Regions from separate parts of the Neobacillus sp. PVCKKU3 genome, predicted to be linked through region 1. Evidence: predicted binding sites of a transcription regulator. Region 1 holds the regulator's gene; the other holds the start of a gene.
The links. The regulator LexA, encoded in region 1, represses DNA repair genes until DNA is damaged. The targets are predictions, from matches to a motif close to CGAACATATGTTCG.

Region 1 (7,771 bases):
AGCTGTCGGCTTGTTTGTTGATTCAACCGCAAGCTTCCAAGCTGCTGCTGTTTCATTGGCATCAGCAGGACGGATCAGTGACAGACCTGGCATTGCGCGTAATGCCGCAAGCTGTTCGATTGGTTCGTGAGTTGGTCCATCTTCCCCAACTGCGATACTGTCGTGTGTAAATACATAGGTAACAGGAAGCCCCATTAATGCGGCAAGGCGAATTGCCGGACGAAGGTAATCAGAGAATACAAAGAATGTTCCTCCAAAAACTTTAACCCCGCCATGCAGAGCAATACCATTCATGGCAGCGCCCATAGCAAATTCACGAACACCGAACCAGATGTTGCGGCCTTCATATGCGCCTGGCATGAAGTCAGTTGTCCCTTTAAGCATTGTTTTGTTAGAACCAGCAAGGTCAGCAGAACCGCCAATTAAAATCGGCAGGTTTTTAGCGATGCCGTTTAAGGCTTCACCTGAAGAAGCACGAGTTGCAAGCCCTTTTCCTTCAGTGTAAACCGGAACATCCTTATCCCAGCCTTCTGGAAGTTCATGATTTAATGCTTGTTCTAGCTGGCTTGCCAACTCTGGATATTCGTTTTTATACTGAGCGAACATGTCGTTCCACTCTTTTTCTTTTTTCTCACCATTTTCAACGATTAGCTTTTGGAAGTTGTCGTAAACTTCTTGTGGAACATGGAAGTCTTCCTCGAAAGTCCACTTATAAGCTTCTTTGGTAAGCTTTAGCTCATTTGCACCAAGTGGTGAGCCATGAACACCAGATGTGCCGGCACGGTTAGGTGAACCGTAACCGATCACTGTTCTTACTTCAATCATGGTTGGTCTGTCTAAATCATTTCTTGCTTCTTCAAGTGCTTTAGCGATTTCTTCGAAATTGTTGCCGTCTTCAACGCGAAGATATTGCCATCCGTAAGATTGGAAGCGGTCCTTCACACTTTCAGAGAAAGATTTATTCAAGTCTCCGTCCAAGGAAATATCATTTGAATCATATAATACGACTAAACGACCTAACTTTAGGTGGCCGGCAAGTGATGCAGCCTCAGCAGATACGCCTTCCATTAAGTCGCCGTCTCCACAAACACTGTATGTAAAATGATTCACAAGTTCATATTTGTCTTTGTTATAAACGCTAGCAACATGACGTTCTGCCATAGCCATTCCCACTGCCATTGCAATACCTTGACCAAGCGGACCAGTCGTTGCTTCTACTCCCTCAGTATGACCATACTCAGGATGTCCAGGAGTTTTGCTTCCCCATTGACGGAATTGCTTTAAATCATCCATGGATAAATTATAGCCGGATAAATGAAGCATGCTGTATAGCAATGCAGAGCCATGACCTGCGGACAATACGAAACGGTCACGGTTGAACCAATGTGGATTTTTTGGGTTGTGGTTCATAAATCTTGTCCATAATGTATAAGTCATTGGAGCGGCACCCATCGGCATTCCAGGGTGTCCAGAGTTTGCTTTCTCGATAGCATCAATTGAAAGCGTACGAATCGTGGTGACAGATAAATCATCAATTGTGTTAAACATCTTTTTACAACCTTCCTTCTTCGGAAAATACAAACAACTTTAATATTATAGTGCTGTGGATTTTTATTCAACAAATTACTACTTATTTTGCAGCAAAATTCACTTTATTATTTATTTTGACACATGTAAGCGCAGTATATGTAAAAAGGAATACAAATAAATTGTATTCCCAGATTCATTAATGAAGATTATTTTTTTTCCTGATTTTTATTTTCTCAGGTGTAACGTCATTCCCAAGTGGATCAATTATTTTTGTATTTGTCAGGGTATCCAGCATTTGCGACCGAAAAGTAGCTAAATATTCACTTCTAAGTGATGACTGCTCTTTTGCTTCTTTTTCTGTTAAACCCGTCGCTTTCTTTTTCCTTGCCAATTCGTTGATTCTGGCCATTTTTTCCTTGGATAGCATTCAAGTACATTCCTTTCCAAAAAAACTGCTAACATTAAGACAAGATTGTACTAGAAAAGAATTCACCTGGCAAGGATGAAGGTTTATTCCTCCTGCTCTTCAATGAATTCCTGGTATCTTCTATGTACAGTGGCTTTCGAAATGTTATAACCAAAGCCCCTTAATGTTGCGGCAATTTCTGAAAAGGTCAGGCCATTTTTTCTCAACCTGACGATTTCTAGGACAGGCACTTCAATTTTATCCCGGCCCGAATGTTCGCCTAGATTCTTTAAATTTTTTTCCGGCTTATAGCCTTGTTCAACTGCCCGCTTCATGCCGCGTTTTATTTTTACATTATGAAGCTTGCGCTGGTACTCTTCCACCATGCTGACGATTTTTAGCACCATTGAATCCGATTCGGAAAGCTGCAATTCACCATTATGCGAAATGCTGTATAGTTTAATTCCTTCTTTTAAAATGCAATGCAGGATGGCGATCTTGGCATTCCCTCGGCCGAGCCTTGTTTCATCCTGGATCAGGACAGCTTGGACTTGCTTATCTTTAATGCGCTCTAAAAGCTGCAGGATACCATCTCTGTCGAAATCATAGCCGCTCGCCTGCTCTTTAATAATTGAATCGATATGGAATTGATAACGGTTGGCGAGCTGGACAAGCTCGTCTTCCTGGCGTCTCAATGATGTTTCCTGCGTTTCCTTATTCGTGCTTACGCGGCAATAGATGATTGCGTTCATTTTTTAGGTCCTTCCTATTTCTCTAATGCACTTGCTAATTCCCTTTCTGGGGGAGCCTCATTACTAACCGGTATTAAAATTTCTTCACCTGGAAAAATTTCATCCCCTACATCGCGATTATGTTTTTTCACCCAGTTGACGAATTCCTTGTTCGATAATGAATGCTCGCCTGCATACTTTTGAGAAATTTCCCATAGTGTGTCTCCGTCTGTTACAGTCACTTTCAAATATTTATCCTGATTTTTCGGACTTTGCTGAAATGCTAGTACAAATGCTAATGAGCAGCTTAATAATAGAAGAATAATAGCGTACGAGTATTGGTTCCATATTTTTTTCATTAAAAACACCCCTGATTAGAATGTATGTTCGTTTTATTTGATTTGATTATAATCCGAACGTTTGTTTGTTGTCAAGCTTTATTCGAACTTATGTTTGTATAAATTATGCGAACATGTTATAATAAAGACAACATTAACCAGGCGAGGTGTAATTTATCATGGTAAAAGTATCAAAGCGGCAGCAGGATATCCTTGATTTCATAAAAGGAGAAGTGAAAACAAAGGGATATCCGCCATCTGTTCGGGAAATTGGCGAAGCAGTCGGACTGGCATCGAGTTCTACTGTACATGGGCATTTAGCCAGATTAGAAAGCAAGGGTTTAATTAGACGAGATCCAACAAAACCAAGGGCTATCGAAATCCTAGAAGCGGATGAAGCTGCTCATATCCCACGAAACCATGTTGTAAATGTCCCAGTTGTCGGTAAAGTTACTGCCGGACTGCCGATTACGGCCATTGAAAATGTTGAGGAATACTTTCCTCTTCCTGAAAGACTTGCTCCTTCTAGCGAGAATGTCTTTATGCTTGAAATCATGGGAGAAAGTATGATTGAAGCAGGGATTCTTGACGGGGATTACGTTATTGTCAAGCAACAGCCGTCTGCTAACAACGGGGATATCGTTGTTGCGATGACCGAAGAAGACGAGGCTACCTGTAAGAGATTCTTCAAGGAGAAAGACTACATCCGCCTGCAGCCGGAAAACTCTACGATGGATCCAATCATTTTAAACAATGTTACCATTTTGGGGAAAGTTATTGGGGTTTATCGGCAGATTCATTAGTTAATAGATTTCCCAGAGTCCAATCTGTATTTTGATTGGGCTTTTTTTAATTTAATTGGATTGGGATTACCTTTTTAACTTTGAATGGATAGTCTCCTACCCCTGACCAAAAAGTTAAGATTAAACGCTCTCTTTTTTTATCTTTCCCATCTCAAACAAAAAAATAGCAAAAAACCCCTAACGTCTAGCGTCAGGGGTTTTCATCATATTAATACATGCTCATATATTGTTCGCGTTCCCAAGGGTGAACGACAGTACGGAACATATCCCATTCAATCTCTTTTGCTTCCACGAAGTGTTCGAAGATATGCTCGCCTAAGCCAGAAACGATAACTTCGTTTGATTTCAATAGCTCAAGTGCTGCTGCCAATGTTGCTGGAAGATCGATGATGCCTTCTTCGATTCTTTCTTCCTTCGTCATAACATAGATGTTACGGTCAACTGGTGCTGGAGGAGTTAATTTGTTTTTGATACCATCTAGACCTGCTTTTAAAATAACAGCCAATGCTAGGTATGGGTTTGCTGCAGGGTCCACGCTGCGAACCTCAATCCGTGTGCTCAAGCCGCGAGAAGCAGGGATACGAACAAGCGGTGAACGGTTTTGTGCAGACCATGCTACATAACAAGGTGCCTCGTAACCTGGAACCAAACGCTTATAAGAGTTAACAGTTGGGTTGGTAACTGCTGTGAAATATGGTGCATGCTTTAGCACACCAGCGATAAATTGACGTGCAGTATCGCTCATTTGTAGGTCGCCTGTTGGCTCAAAGAATGCATTTTTACCATTATTGAATAAGGAAACGTTACAGTGCATTCCTGAACCGTTTACGCCGAATAATGGCTTTGGCATGAAGGTTGCATGCAAACCGTGCTTGCGGGCAATGGTTTTTACAACAAGCTTGAAAGTTTGGATTTGGTCACATGCTGTAAGAGCATCTGCATATTTAAAATCGATTTCGTGCTGGCCTGGAGCCACTTCGTGGTGGGAAGCTTCGATTTCAAAGCCCATTTCTTCAAGCTCAAGTACGATATCACGGCGGCAGTTTTCGCCAAGGTCTGTAGGAGCTAAGTCAAAGTATCCACCTTGGTCGTTCAATTCCAAAGTTGGCTCGCCTTTTTGGTCTAATTTAAATAGGAAGAATTCCGGCTCAGGTCCAAGGTTGAAATCAGTGAAGCCAAGCTCTTCCATTTCTTTTAATACACGCTTTAAGTTGCTGCGCGGGTCACCGGAGAATGGTGTTCCGTTAGAATTGTAAATATCACAGATTAGGCGGGCAACTTTTCCTTTTTCAGCAGTCCAAGGGAATACTACCCAAGTGTTTAAGTCTGGATATAGGTACATATCAGATTCTTCAATACGTACGAATCCTTCAATAGAGGAGCCGTCAAACATCATTTTGTTATCAAGCGCCTTTTCTAACTGGCTGATTGGAATTTCCACGTTTTTGATGGTTCCAAGAATGTCAGTAAACTGAAGGCGGATAAATTTAACGTTTTCTTCTTTAGCCAAGCGTTGAATATCTTCTTTTGTGTACTTCGGCATTTGCAATTCCTCCAATTTTATTAAAAATTAATGAAAAAAGCGTGAAAGATCTCCTTGTCTCAATGACGAACGATTCAGTCTGTTTGAATGCATCAGTTCATTGCGAAGAAGTTTCCTCAGCTCATCATCGGTAACCTCGCGCTTTGCACTTTTCGCTTGCTGTTCAAGCAGCGACTCTTGCTGTTCTTTGACCAATAATAACTGCTTAATGCCAGCCATATTGATTCCCTGGTCAATTAAGTCTTTTATTTCCAACAGCCTGTCAATGTCATTTAGGCTGTAAAGTCGCCTGTTTCCCTCCGTACGTGCCGGAGATATCAATTGGTGTTCTTCATAGTAGCGAATTTGCCTGGCGGTAAGTTCGGTCAGCTGCATCACTGTACCGATGGGAAACAATGGCATTGATCGGCGAATTTCTTTTCCACTCACCAATTTTCTCCTCCCTTTTGCTAATTTATATTTGTATTATATTTGGTGTTAGGAAATATGTCAATGATATGTAAGATAATCTAACATGGTTTTTTAATAGTTTCTTATAATCGTAATTTTTGACTGTAAACCCTGGCAAGAGGAGTGATGATTCATTGATAACGACCGAACCCAATCGGATTTCTCTGGTAGAGGAGTTATGGAGCGGTCATAACGACTGAATTGGGGTTGCCCTCTTTGCTTCGGGCGTTATGAAGCCGCTCATAACGACTGAACAGGTATTATCTTCTTTGTTTCGGGCGTTATGAGGCCTCCATAACGACTGAATTGGGATTTTTCTTTTTGATTCGGGTGTTATGAAGCGTTCATAACGACTGAATTGGTAATATCTTCTTTGCTTCGGGTCTTATGAAGCCGCCTAATTCGCCAATCTGCCCACAGATAAGGCTTTACCCTACCCAACCGGTGATTTTTCAAGAATTCGGGGCTCATATAAGCCCCATATACTACCGTTCCAGCCATTCTTTCAAAAGTTCGGGCTCATATAAGTCCTATATGCTTCCCAACCAGCCATCCTTTCAAGCGTTCGGGCTCATATAAGACCCATATACTACCCAATCAACCTTTCTTTCGAGCGTTCGGGCTCATATAAGTCCTATACAATTTTCCCTATTCCAAATCCAGTAACCCTTTTTCAACCAAATGATCCAAAGCTAAACATACAGCCATTTTCACGTGGGCATAGGTTAAGCCGCCTTGCACATAAGCGACATATGGAGGGCGGATTGGGCCGTCTGCTGTCAGTTCAATACTTGCACCTTGAATGAAGGTTCCTGCGGCCATAATGACATCATCCTCATAGCCAGGCATGTAGCTTGGATGCGGAGTCACATAAGAATTCACCGGTGAGGCGAATTGGATGGCCTGGCAGAAAGCGACCATTTTATCCCGGTCATCAAACTGAACAGATTGGATTAGATCCGTCCGCCGCGCATCCCAACGTGGAGAAGAATTCATCCCTAGCCGCTCTAGCATGGCAGCGCTAAAAACAGCACCCTTCAAAGCCTGCCCGACCACATGTGGCGCCAAGAAAAAGCCCTGATACATTTCCTGCAAACTATAAAGAGAAGCCCCAGCCTCGGCACCGATTCCCGGAGATGTCATCCGATAAGAACAGGCTTCCACCCACTGTTTTTTCCCAACGATATAGCCGCCGGTTTTAGCAAGGCCGCCGCCTGGATTCTTAATCAAGGAGCCGGCCATTAAATCAGCCCCGACATGGCAAGGCTCCACCTCTTCTACAAATTCCCCATAGCAGTTATCAACAAATACGACGACATCCTGCTTGATTTCCTTGACGAAACTAATCATTTCGCCAATCTCATCAACCGTAAACGATGGTCGGACCGCGTAGCCTTTGGAACGCTGGATGCCAATCATTTTCGTATTTGGTTTGATTTTTCGAGCGATTCCTTCCCAATCAATCCCGCCTTCATCGGTCAATGCAACGCTGTCATAGGAAATTCCAAATTCCTTTAGGGAACCTACTCCATTCCCGCGGATTCCGACGATTTCCTCAAGGGTATCATAAGGTTTTCCTGTAATATACAAAAGTTCATCGCCGGGGCGAAGCACACCAAACAACGCAATTGAAATGGCATGAGTCCCCGAAATAATCTGTGGGCGAACTAGCCCGGCCTCGCCGCCGAAAACATCTGCATACACTAATTCCAACGTATCGCGGCCGATATCGTCGTAACCATAACCAGTAGAAGGAATAAAGTGAGAATCACTTACCCGGTGCTTTTGAAAGCTTTGTAAAACTCGGTACTGATTGGATTCAATGCGTTCCTCTATAGTCTTATGGACTTCAGCAATTTGTTTTTCGACTTCCTTTACAATCGGCTGAAGCTTTTCCCCATTTTTCAAGTGTTGAAACATGCTGTTAACTCCCTTTAATCATTGAATTTCTGTAATTGGCCTGTTATTTG
Region 2 (7,771 bases), on a different contig from region 1:
TAAATCGTTATACGACTTTGGTCGTAGTCCAAATAAGATTCCAGTATGCGAACTATTCTTTTACATTTTCCAGCTACTGAGATTACTCCGCTATCTGGCCAAATAAAATGTAGGAATTCGCTTTGCTTTTTTTATTGATAGATCAAGGTTTTTAGATAGACGGAAAAATTCCGCTTAATTAGAGAATAGCATTGAAAATAGCTTAAATAACCGGAGAGATTCCGCCTATTAAATGGAAAAACACGAAAATGGGGGATTTTTCCTTGCATAATCGGAAAACCTCCGCTTATTTACCCCGAAACTAGTTCCATTCTACATTTAAGCGAAAAATCTCCGGTTATTTTACTTCTGCTGGTTACTTAATTAAGAATTTATTTGAAATATACAGTGAAGATTGCGAAGGGTTTCGCTTAAACCACGTACGGAGAGGTTATTGAAACAGTAAAGTTGATGATAAGAGTATAAAACTAATACCATTTTGTCAAAAATGAAAATTGACTCGACACCAATTAGTGTCATATAATCAAGACACCATTTAGTGTCTAATTATAAGGTGGGGTGATTTTGAACGAGAAAAATCATCAGCGTGATGTTTATGCAGCTATCGCTGACCCAACAAGACGTAAATTGCTACGTTTGTTGGCAGATTCAGAAGAGTTACCTCTTCACCAATTAACCGGTCAATTCCAAATGGGCCGTACTGCTGTTTCCAAACATTTGGCTATCCTTAAGGAAGCTGGTCTAGTTGCTGAGCGCAAGGTTGGTAGAGAAACAAGGTATCGACTTAATGCAGCTCCCCTACAGGAAATTAAAGATTGGGTATCCTTTTACGAGAAATTCTGGAAGGAAAACGTGGCACTTTTAAAAAATTTATTAGATGAGGAATAAATAAAGACAGATTTATCATTCTGCTATATTCCATCTGCTTTGCGTGTGGTAACAGCTTGGCTGGTACTACCCTATTCAAAAAAAGACAATCAATTTCTTGAGAACGGTGAACCCGTTCTGACTAAATCACCTTTTGCAGCACTACATCGATAAGGATCTTAATACAAGTAAAGGAAGTTATCTTATGACCCAAGAATATATAGAAATCCGCGGCGCACGGGAAAATAACCTTAAAGATGTATCTTTGCGCATTCCCAAGCGCAAAATCACTATTTTTACCGGTGTATCCGGTTCCGGCAAATCATCCATCGTATTCGATACGATCGCCGCAGAATCCCAGCGTCTGCTGAACGAAAACTTCAGTACGTTCGTCCGCACCTTTCTGCCGCGAGTTCCGCAGCCGGATGCAGACGCAATTGAAAATCTAAGCATGGCGGTGATCGTCGACCAGAAACGCTTGGGCGGCGGTTCCCATTCAACAATGGGCACGGTTACCGATATCTCCCCGCTTCTCCGTCTTCTCTTCTCGCGTGTGGGTCAGCCCTATGTTGGGCCTGCGCAAAGTTTCTCGTTCAACGATCCGCAAGGTATGTGTCCGGAATGCAACGGGACCGGCCGCAGGATGTGCGTTGACATGAGTAAGGCACTGGACATGTCAAAGTCGTTGAATGAAGGGGGAATCCTGCTGCCGGGCTATGGAGTGAACAGCATGGAATTGAACATGCTCGAGCAGTTGGGCTTTAATCTCGATAAGAAGTTGAGTGATTATTCGGAGGAGGAGCTGGAACAGCTGCTGTATAGCAAGGCGAGGAAAGTGCCGACGAATTTTGGCGGGAAGACAGTGAATATTACCGTGGAAGGCGTCATCGAGAAGTTTACCAACAAGTACATCAAAAAGGACCTGAAGGCGTATTCCGATCGTACACAACAAACGGTTGCGCCGTACATCTCCGAGGGTCCCTGCCCCAGCTGCCACGGTGCGAGACTCAGTCAGGCTGCGCTTAACTGCAGAATCAATGGACTAAACATTGCAGAAATGTCCTCCATGGAGGTTGGACAGCTCATCCGCGTCATTCGGGAGATTGACAACCCTGCAGCAGCGCCAGTCGTCAAGTCGCTGACGGAACGGCTTCAGCATCTGGTGGATATCGGACTTGACTACTTGACGCTCGACCGTGAGACAGATACATTGTCCGGCGGCGAATCGCAGCGCGTCAAGATGGTGAAGCACCTGAGCGGCAGCCTGGTGGATGTCACTTACATCTTTGATGAGCCCAGCGTTGGCTTGCACCCCCGTGATGTACACCGGTTAAATGGGCTGCTTCAGAAGCTGCGCGACAAGGGCAATACCGTGATTGTTGTCGAGCATGATCCCGATGTAATCAAGGTGGCAGATCATATCGTTGATGTCGGGCCACTTGCCGGCAGCCACGGCGGTACCATCGTGTATGAAGGAAGCTTCCAAGGCCTGCTGGAGGCAGATACACTGACAGGCAACTATATGAAGCGTCCTCTCGTTCTGAAGCAAGACCCTCGGCAGCCATCCGGCAAGCTGTCCATTCAGGCTGCCACGCTGCACAACCTGCGGAATGTAAGTGTAGATATTCCAACCGGAGTGCTGACTGTCGTTACGGGTGTTGCAGGCTCGGGCAAGAGTACGCTAATTAACGAAGTGTTCCTCAAGAACCATCCGGATGCGATTGTCATCGACCAATCGGCGATTGGGGTGTCAACACGCTCGAATCCCGCGACCTACACAGGCATTATGGATGATGTGCGCAAGGCATTTGCTTCCGCGAACAAGGTCAACCCAGGCTTGTTCAGCTTCAACTCCAAGGGTGCTTGCGAGAACTGCCACGGGCTGGGCGTTGTGTCTATAGACCTTGCCTACCTCGATAGCGTGGAGGTGCCATGTGAAGTATGCGGAGGAAGAAGGTTCAAGGAAGAGGTGCTTGAGTACAAGGTGAACGGCAAGTCAATTGCGGATGTGCTGGAGATGACTGTAGAGCAGGCATTGGATTTTTTCCAGCTAAAAGAGGTTGTCAAGAAGCTTCAGGCGATGAGTGATGTGGGGCTGAACTATCTTACACTTGGCCAGCCGCTCAGCACGCTCTCGGGCGGGGAATGCCAGCGCGTCAAACTGGCAAGCGAGCTGCATAAGAAAGGCAGCATCTACGTGATGGACGAGCCGACGACCGGGCTACATATGTCAGATATCGGTCACCTTTTGGGAATCATGAACCGCCTCGTGAATGCCGGCAATACGGTGATCGTCATCGAGCACAACCTCGATGTGATCAGCCAAGCGGATTGGATCATCGATATGGGACCGGAAGGCGGCAGCAAGGGCGGCCAGGTGGTGTTTGAGGGCACACCTTCACAGATCATCCATAAGGAACAGTCGATCACGGGAAGGTTCTTGATGGAACAAATTAAAAGTTAACTAATAAGGATCCTCAACCATGGCTGCCAGAAATATTGGCAGCCTGTTTCTGGCAATTAACCGATGTATGTTTTGGCAGTAGGTTTATTGATTTTATGAATCACTACTTAATCCCAAACCTGTATAAGCACTAATATTTATTCATATTTTCAAAAAGATGCTTACTGCACTAACGGGGCAGTTTAGTTTAAGTATATTTCTTCACAAATTTAAATGAAAAAGCCGATTTTCCAACTACGGAACTCGGCGGGTTAAGAAGTCTTTCCACTTTCAAGAAAGGTGGGGTGTACTAAACCTTGCTCCTAAAATAAGGTTATTTCTATCCCCTTACATTATTGGATCTTGGATACGTTTATAAATTACATCAGGAACTTCTTGAAGTGAATCTACTGTTATAAAAAGACTACTATGCTCAACGTTAACTTCAACCAGGTTATATTTCCAATCACTTTCTGCTGGAATGTATATTGCATGGATTCCCGTTTCCAGTGCTGGGACAATATCCGTTCTTAATGAATTTCCAACCATCCATGTTACATTAGGGTCAGCCTTAATGGTTTTTAAAATATCGGATAGAGCTGTTGTATCCTTATGTTCCGAAATAAAAATGCGATGTTCAAAATATGTAGTCAATTCTAACTGAGTAATTTTTCTGTGTTGATTAGCCTCATCTCCTCCTGTATGCAAATATAATTCATGTCCCTCTTCTTTTAAACGTTGTAGAGTTTCATTCATATACGGAATTGGTTCAACAGGAATCTCGAATACCTTAAAACCCAACTCTCTTAAATATTGGATTTCATCTTTTTTCTCTTCCCTTCCAGTTAAGTCACAATAGTATTTATAAGTACCAACAAATGACTCAGGAAACCGATCTGACTTTAGTCCGTGCTCACTAATCGCTGCAACATCAAGTTGAAACTGCTTCTGTTTTATATCTTCCTCGGTAATCTGTTCAAACCACGCCATCATTTGGTCAGCGAACTCGTCTATTACTAGGTTAAAATATCTATTACAGTATGATAATGTATCATCAAGGTTAAATAAGATGTTTTGTTTTTGCATATTTAACTCCTTTTCAAGTATATAGCTTCGACTATTGTTCCACTTTGACTAAGTTAATATTACTAAGATAAGTAAGCAGAATGTTAGAGTTATTCAACTAATGGGGCAGTTTAGTTTAATAACAAAATGAGTAACCTTTGCGTAAATTAATACGTCTTTAACCATAAAGGTGATTGTTAATGAACAAATGTCTTCTTATATTTTTATTTCTTTTTGGTCTTACCATAATGGGGTGTTCAAAAGAAGGAATGTCAGGAGAAAAGCCTCCAGAAGTCTATGTAAAAATTGGTAATGAAAAGTATGAAACAAAACTTGGCACTTATTGTTGGAAAGGTACATGTGCTGATACGGCTGGACCTGTTGATCTTTTAAAGGGAAAAGAACATATTAAAGTAAATCCTGGGGAGAGAATATCTTTTATAATGGACTATGAACCAAAACCAAATGAATTCCATGTTACACAGATTAGTGGAAATAATGAAAATGAAGTCTTGGTTAAAGATAATAGTTTTTCCGTACCAACACAAAAAGGAGTTTATTATTATTCTTATGGTGTATGGTGGATGGATGAAAAGGAAAAGAACCTATCTCATGGAGATGCTTTTTATGCATTCGTATTAGAAGTAAAGTAGTCCTTATTTAACTAACGGGGGCATTCATTATATAAAGGGTTGCGGTGCCTTCTGCTTTTTTGCAATAATTACAGCTTGTATTTTAATTGTTTCTGCATTTTTTTATCTTTGCTGAAAATAATAAGTTCAGGGTGATAAAATGGAAACTGCTAAAATCGGGGACAATATTTTATTTAAGCGTGAAGGGAAAAGCTATGAAGGAATTGTTACGGTTGTAAGAGAAAATTCTGTTATTGTTAAGTACGGACACAATAAAGAAAAAGACGAACCAATTACAACCATAGTCAATCATAAAAATTATAAAATTACTAAGTCAACTTAGTGAAAAAATAAACTTAAAGTAACTGGTGCGTTTGTGGAAGATCCTAAGCCTAATTTCTAGTTAAAAACATGGAGGAATTAGGCTTTTTTATCACGTTGATATTAAAAGGAAGATGTCAAAAACACTTCACAAGGTAGCTACAAAGGAACTTGGTACTTATTGTGTAATATAATTAGAAGCTTATTGAACAAAATGCACTGCTTTATGCAGTACATTTTAGACTGTAATTTTAAGTTTTGCGATAGGAAACGGAACCCGTTACAAATCGGATGTCTTCTTTTTTGGATGGGCGTTTAAGAATCAATTACTGCCAAGCCAATAACATTTCCAAATTCAATACGCTCAAACTTTCCAGGCAGCACCTCAATACGAAGCTGGTGCGTGATGGAATCAACGTAATGAACATGCCCTGAAAAATCCTCTGTAAATCCTTCGTTCCATACCGTAATCCTTACTGCTAAGTTATTTTCCATTGCGTAACATATCCGTTGGTCGAACTCTTCTGACTGATTCTCGTCGATTAACGGTTTAGGTCGACGCTCTTGATCCTTAAACATCGAACGTTGCATTTCAAAGGCTAACGGTAAGAATGATGCTGGTTGCCATTTTAGTTTCCCTCGGTCACGTATTGCCAATTTGGTCATCCCCTTCGTTATTATCATACAAGAACAAACGTTCTATATGAATAAGAAGAAGTTATTTATTTTTAATAACGACAACTGCAATGACCGAAATTGCCAATTGGCAAGCCTAAACGTTTGTTTAGGTTGGACATGGGCAACCATTTGTTGAAATCCATCAAACTAAGCAAATGGGGATGGTTTTATGTTCAAAACAAACTGTCCCGTATCTAGGAAAGGTAAAAAGACCAAGCCGTTTATCTTGCTTGGTCTTCTTCCGACAGAGTATGTTAAAGACGCGGACTTACCTATTTTTTAGTTTTTCTGTCCCGCTTCAATTTGGCCAAATCCCCCATTCCCAAACGGTAGGATTCGTCTCTGAAAAACGGAGTCAGCCCCCTAATCAGGTAAAGATTTAAAGTAACGGGGGACTGACCCTAAAGACGCAAAAATCTGAGCATTTATGCTCTATCAAGTAAAGAAATTTAAAAATCCCGTAATAATGACGGCGTTAAAGAAGTCCGACATCATCCCGCCTAAGCAAGCTGATTCAGACGTCTGCGCACTATAGGTCCACCTAATATGCTGCCTACTATCAGTCCAAAGGTCGCGGCTGCTAGACCAACGGCAGACGCTCCCTGTACTCCATAGTCCGGACCTTCCATTATAGCCCCATTGAGCCGCCCCTTTTAAAGTATGAACCCATGCAGAAGATTATAAATTTAAGTGAAGAAAAGAAGTTTATAAGATCTCAATTCTTTACCTACAAATTTCATTTATTTTAAACCTGTTACTTCACAGTCATCCGTTCTGACACTGGTCGCTTCCCGTGGAAAGCAGATTCAAGTAGACTACGAATCGATTCCCTATCCACTGGACGCGGATTGTAATATGGATTTTTCGTTGCTAACTCGGCCGCTTTATCCAAATCGCCTTTTGTCAGACCGATGCTATTTAATGATACAGGTACACCAAATGATTCAATCAGGTCAAATAAGGCGCCTGCTACATCCTGTGGATCAGACCCTATTGCTCGTGATATACGTTGGATCGCTTCTGGTGCATGATTAGCATTATAAGCAATGACATGAGGCAGAACCACCGTATGGGTTTCCGCATGTGGCAGGTTAAAAGTTCCCCCAAGTGTATGACAAAGTTTATGATGAAGGGCCATTCCAACAGTACCTAGTACTGTACCACCTAACCATGTTCCATAAAGTGCATCGGATCTGGCCTCCATATCGAGCGGGTTTTCAATAATATTAGGCAGACTTTTTATTAAAGCACGGATACCATCTTCAGCCATAAGCGAAGTAATTGGATTGGCACTTTCAGAGTATAACGCTTCTACACAGTGGGCAATCGCATTGACTCCGCTTGTCACGGACAGTGTTGCAGGCAGGCTAGTGGTTAGAGCTGGATCATAAAGCACAGTCTTTGGTTTAACAATTAGATTTTTTCCGGTTTTCTTCACTCCGTTTTCCGTTATTCCCCAAATCGGAGTCATTTCTGATCCGGCATAAGTAGTAGGTATGGCTAAGATCGGAAGTTGAGTTTGAAGTACATTTGCCTTCGCTAATCCCATAGACGACCCTCCACCTATAGCAATCAGTCCGTCAATCTGATTTTCATTCACATAGTCAACTGAAGCAGTTACGCTTTCCATTGGAACATGTTGAACGGCTTTTGCGTACAACCCATGACAGAGTTCGCCTAGATTTCCGAGTAATTTTCTCCCAATTGAGACTTCATGCTCACCAGGAGTAGAGATAATGAGAACACTTTTTAGCCCTAAATTTTT

Region 2: a site for LexA is predicted at 6,016-6,029, ahead of ACNQGS_RS11075 (YolD-like family protein). Genes of this name have one in related genera too.

Annotation. Positions count from the first base shown of each region.
Region 1 covers NZ_JBLVQN010000045.1:25,190-32,960, reverse strand. Annotated here, with positions in the region: gene tkt (transketolase) at 1-1,548, opposite strand, end outside; gene ACNQGS_RS23930 (DUF896 domain-containing protein) at 1,727-1,957, opposite strand; gene ACNQGS_RS23925 (YneB family resolvase-like protein) at 2,041-2,688, opposite strand; gene yneA (cell division suppressor protein YneA) at 2,703-3,026, opposite strand; gene lexA (transcriptional repressor LexA) at 3,185-3,808, shown strand; gene glnA (type I glutamate--ammonia ligase) at 4,017-5,351, opposite strand; gene ACNQGS_RS23905 (MerR family transcriptional regulator) at 5,379-5,753, opposite strand; gene ACNQGS_RS23900 (methionine gamma-lyase family protein) at 6,450-7,721, opposite strand; gene hflX (GTPase HflX) at 7,736-7,771, opposite strand, start outside.
Region 2 covers NZ_JBLVQN010000013.1:81,005-88,775, reverse strand. Annotated here, with positions in the region: gene ACNQGS_RS11100 (ArsR/SmtB family transcription factor) at 565-888, shown strand; gene ACNQGS_RS11095 (ATP-binding cassette domain-containing protein) at 1,073-3,331, shown strand; gene ACNQGS_RS11090 (HAD family hydrolase) at 3,659-4,396, opposite strand; gene ACNQGS_RS11085 (hypothetical protein) at 4,576-5,028, shown strand; gene ACNQGS_RS11080 (DUF2187 family protein) at 5,168-5,350, shown strand; gene ACNQGS_RS11075 (YolD-like family protein) at 5,644-6,012, opposite strand; gene ACNQGS_RS11070 (sodium/glutamate symporter) at 6,507-6,635, opposite strand; gene ACNQGS_RS11065 (maleylacetate reductase) at 6,761-7,771, opposite strand, start outside.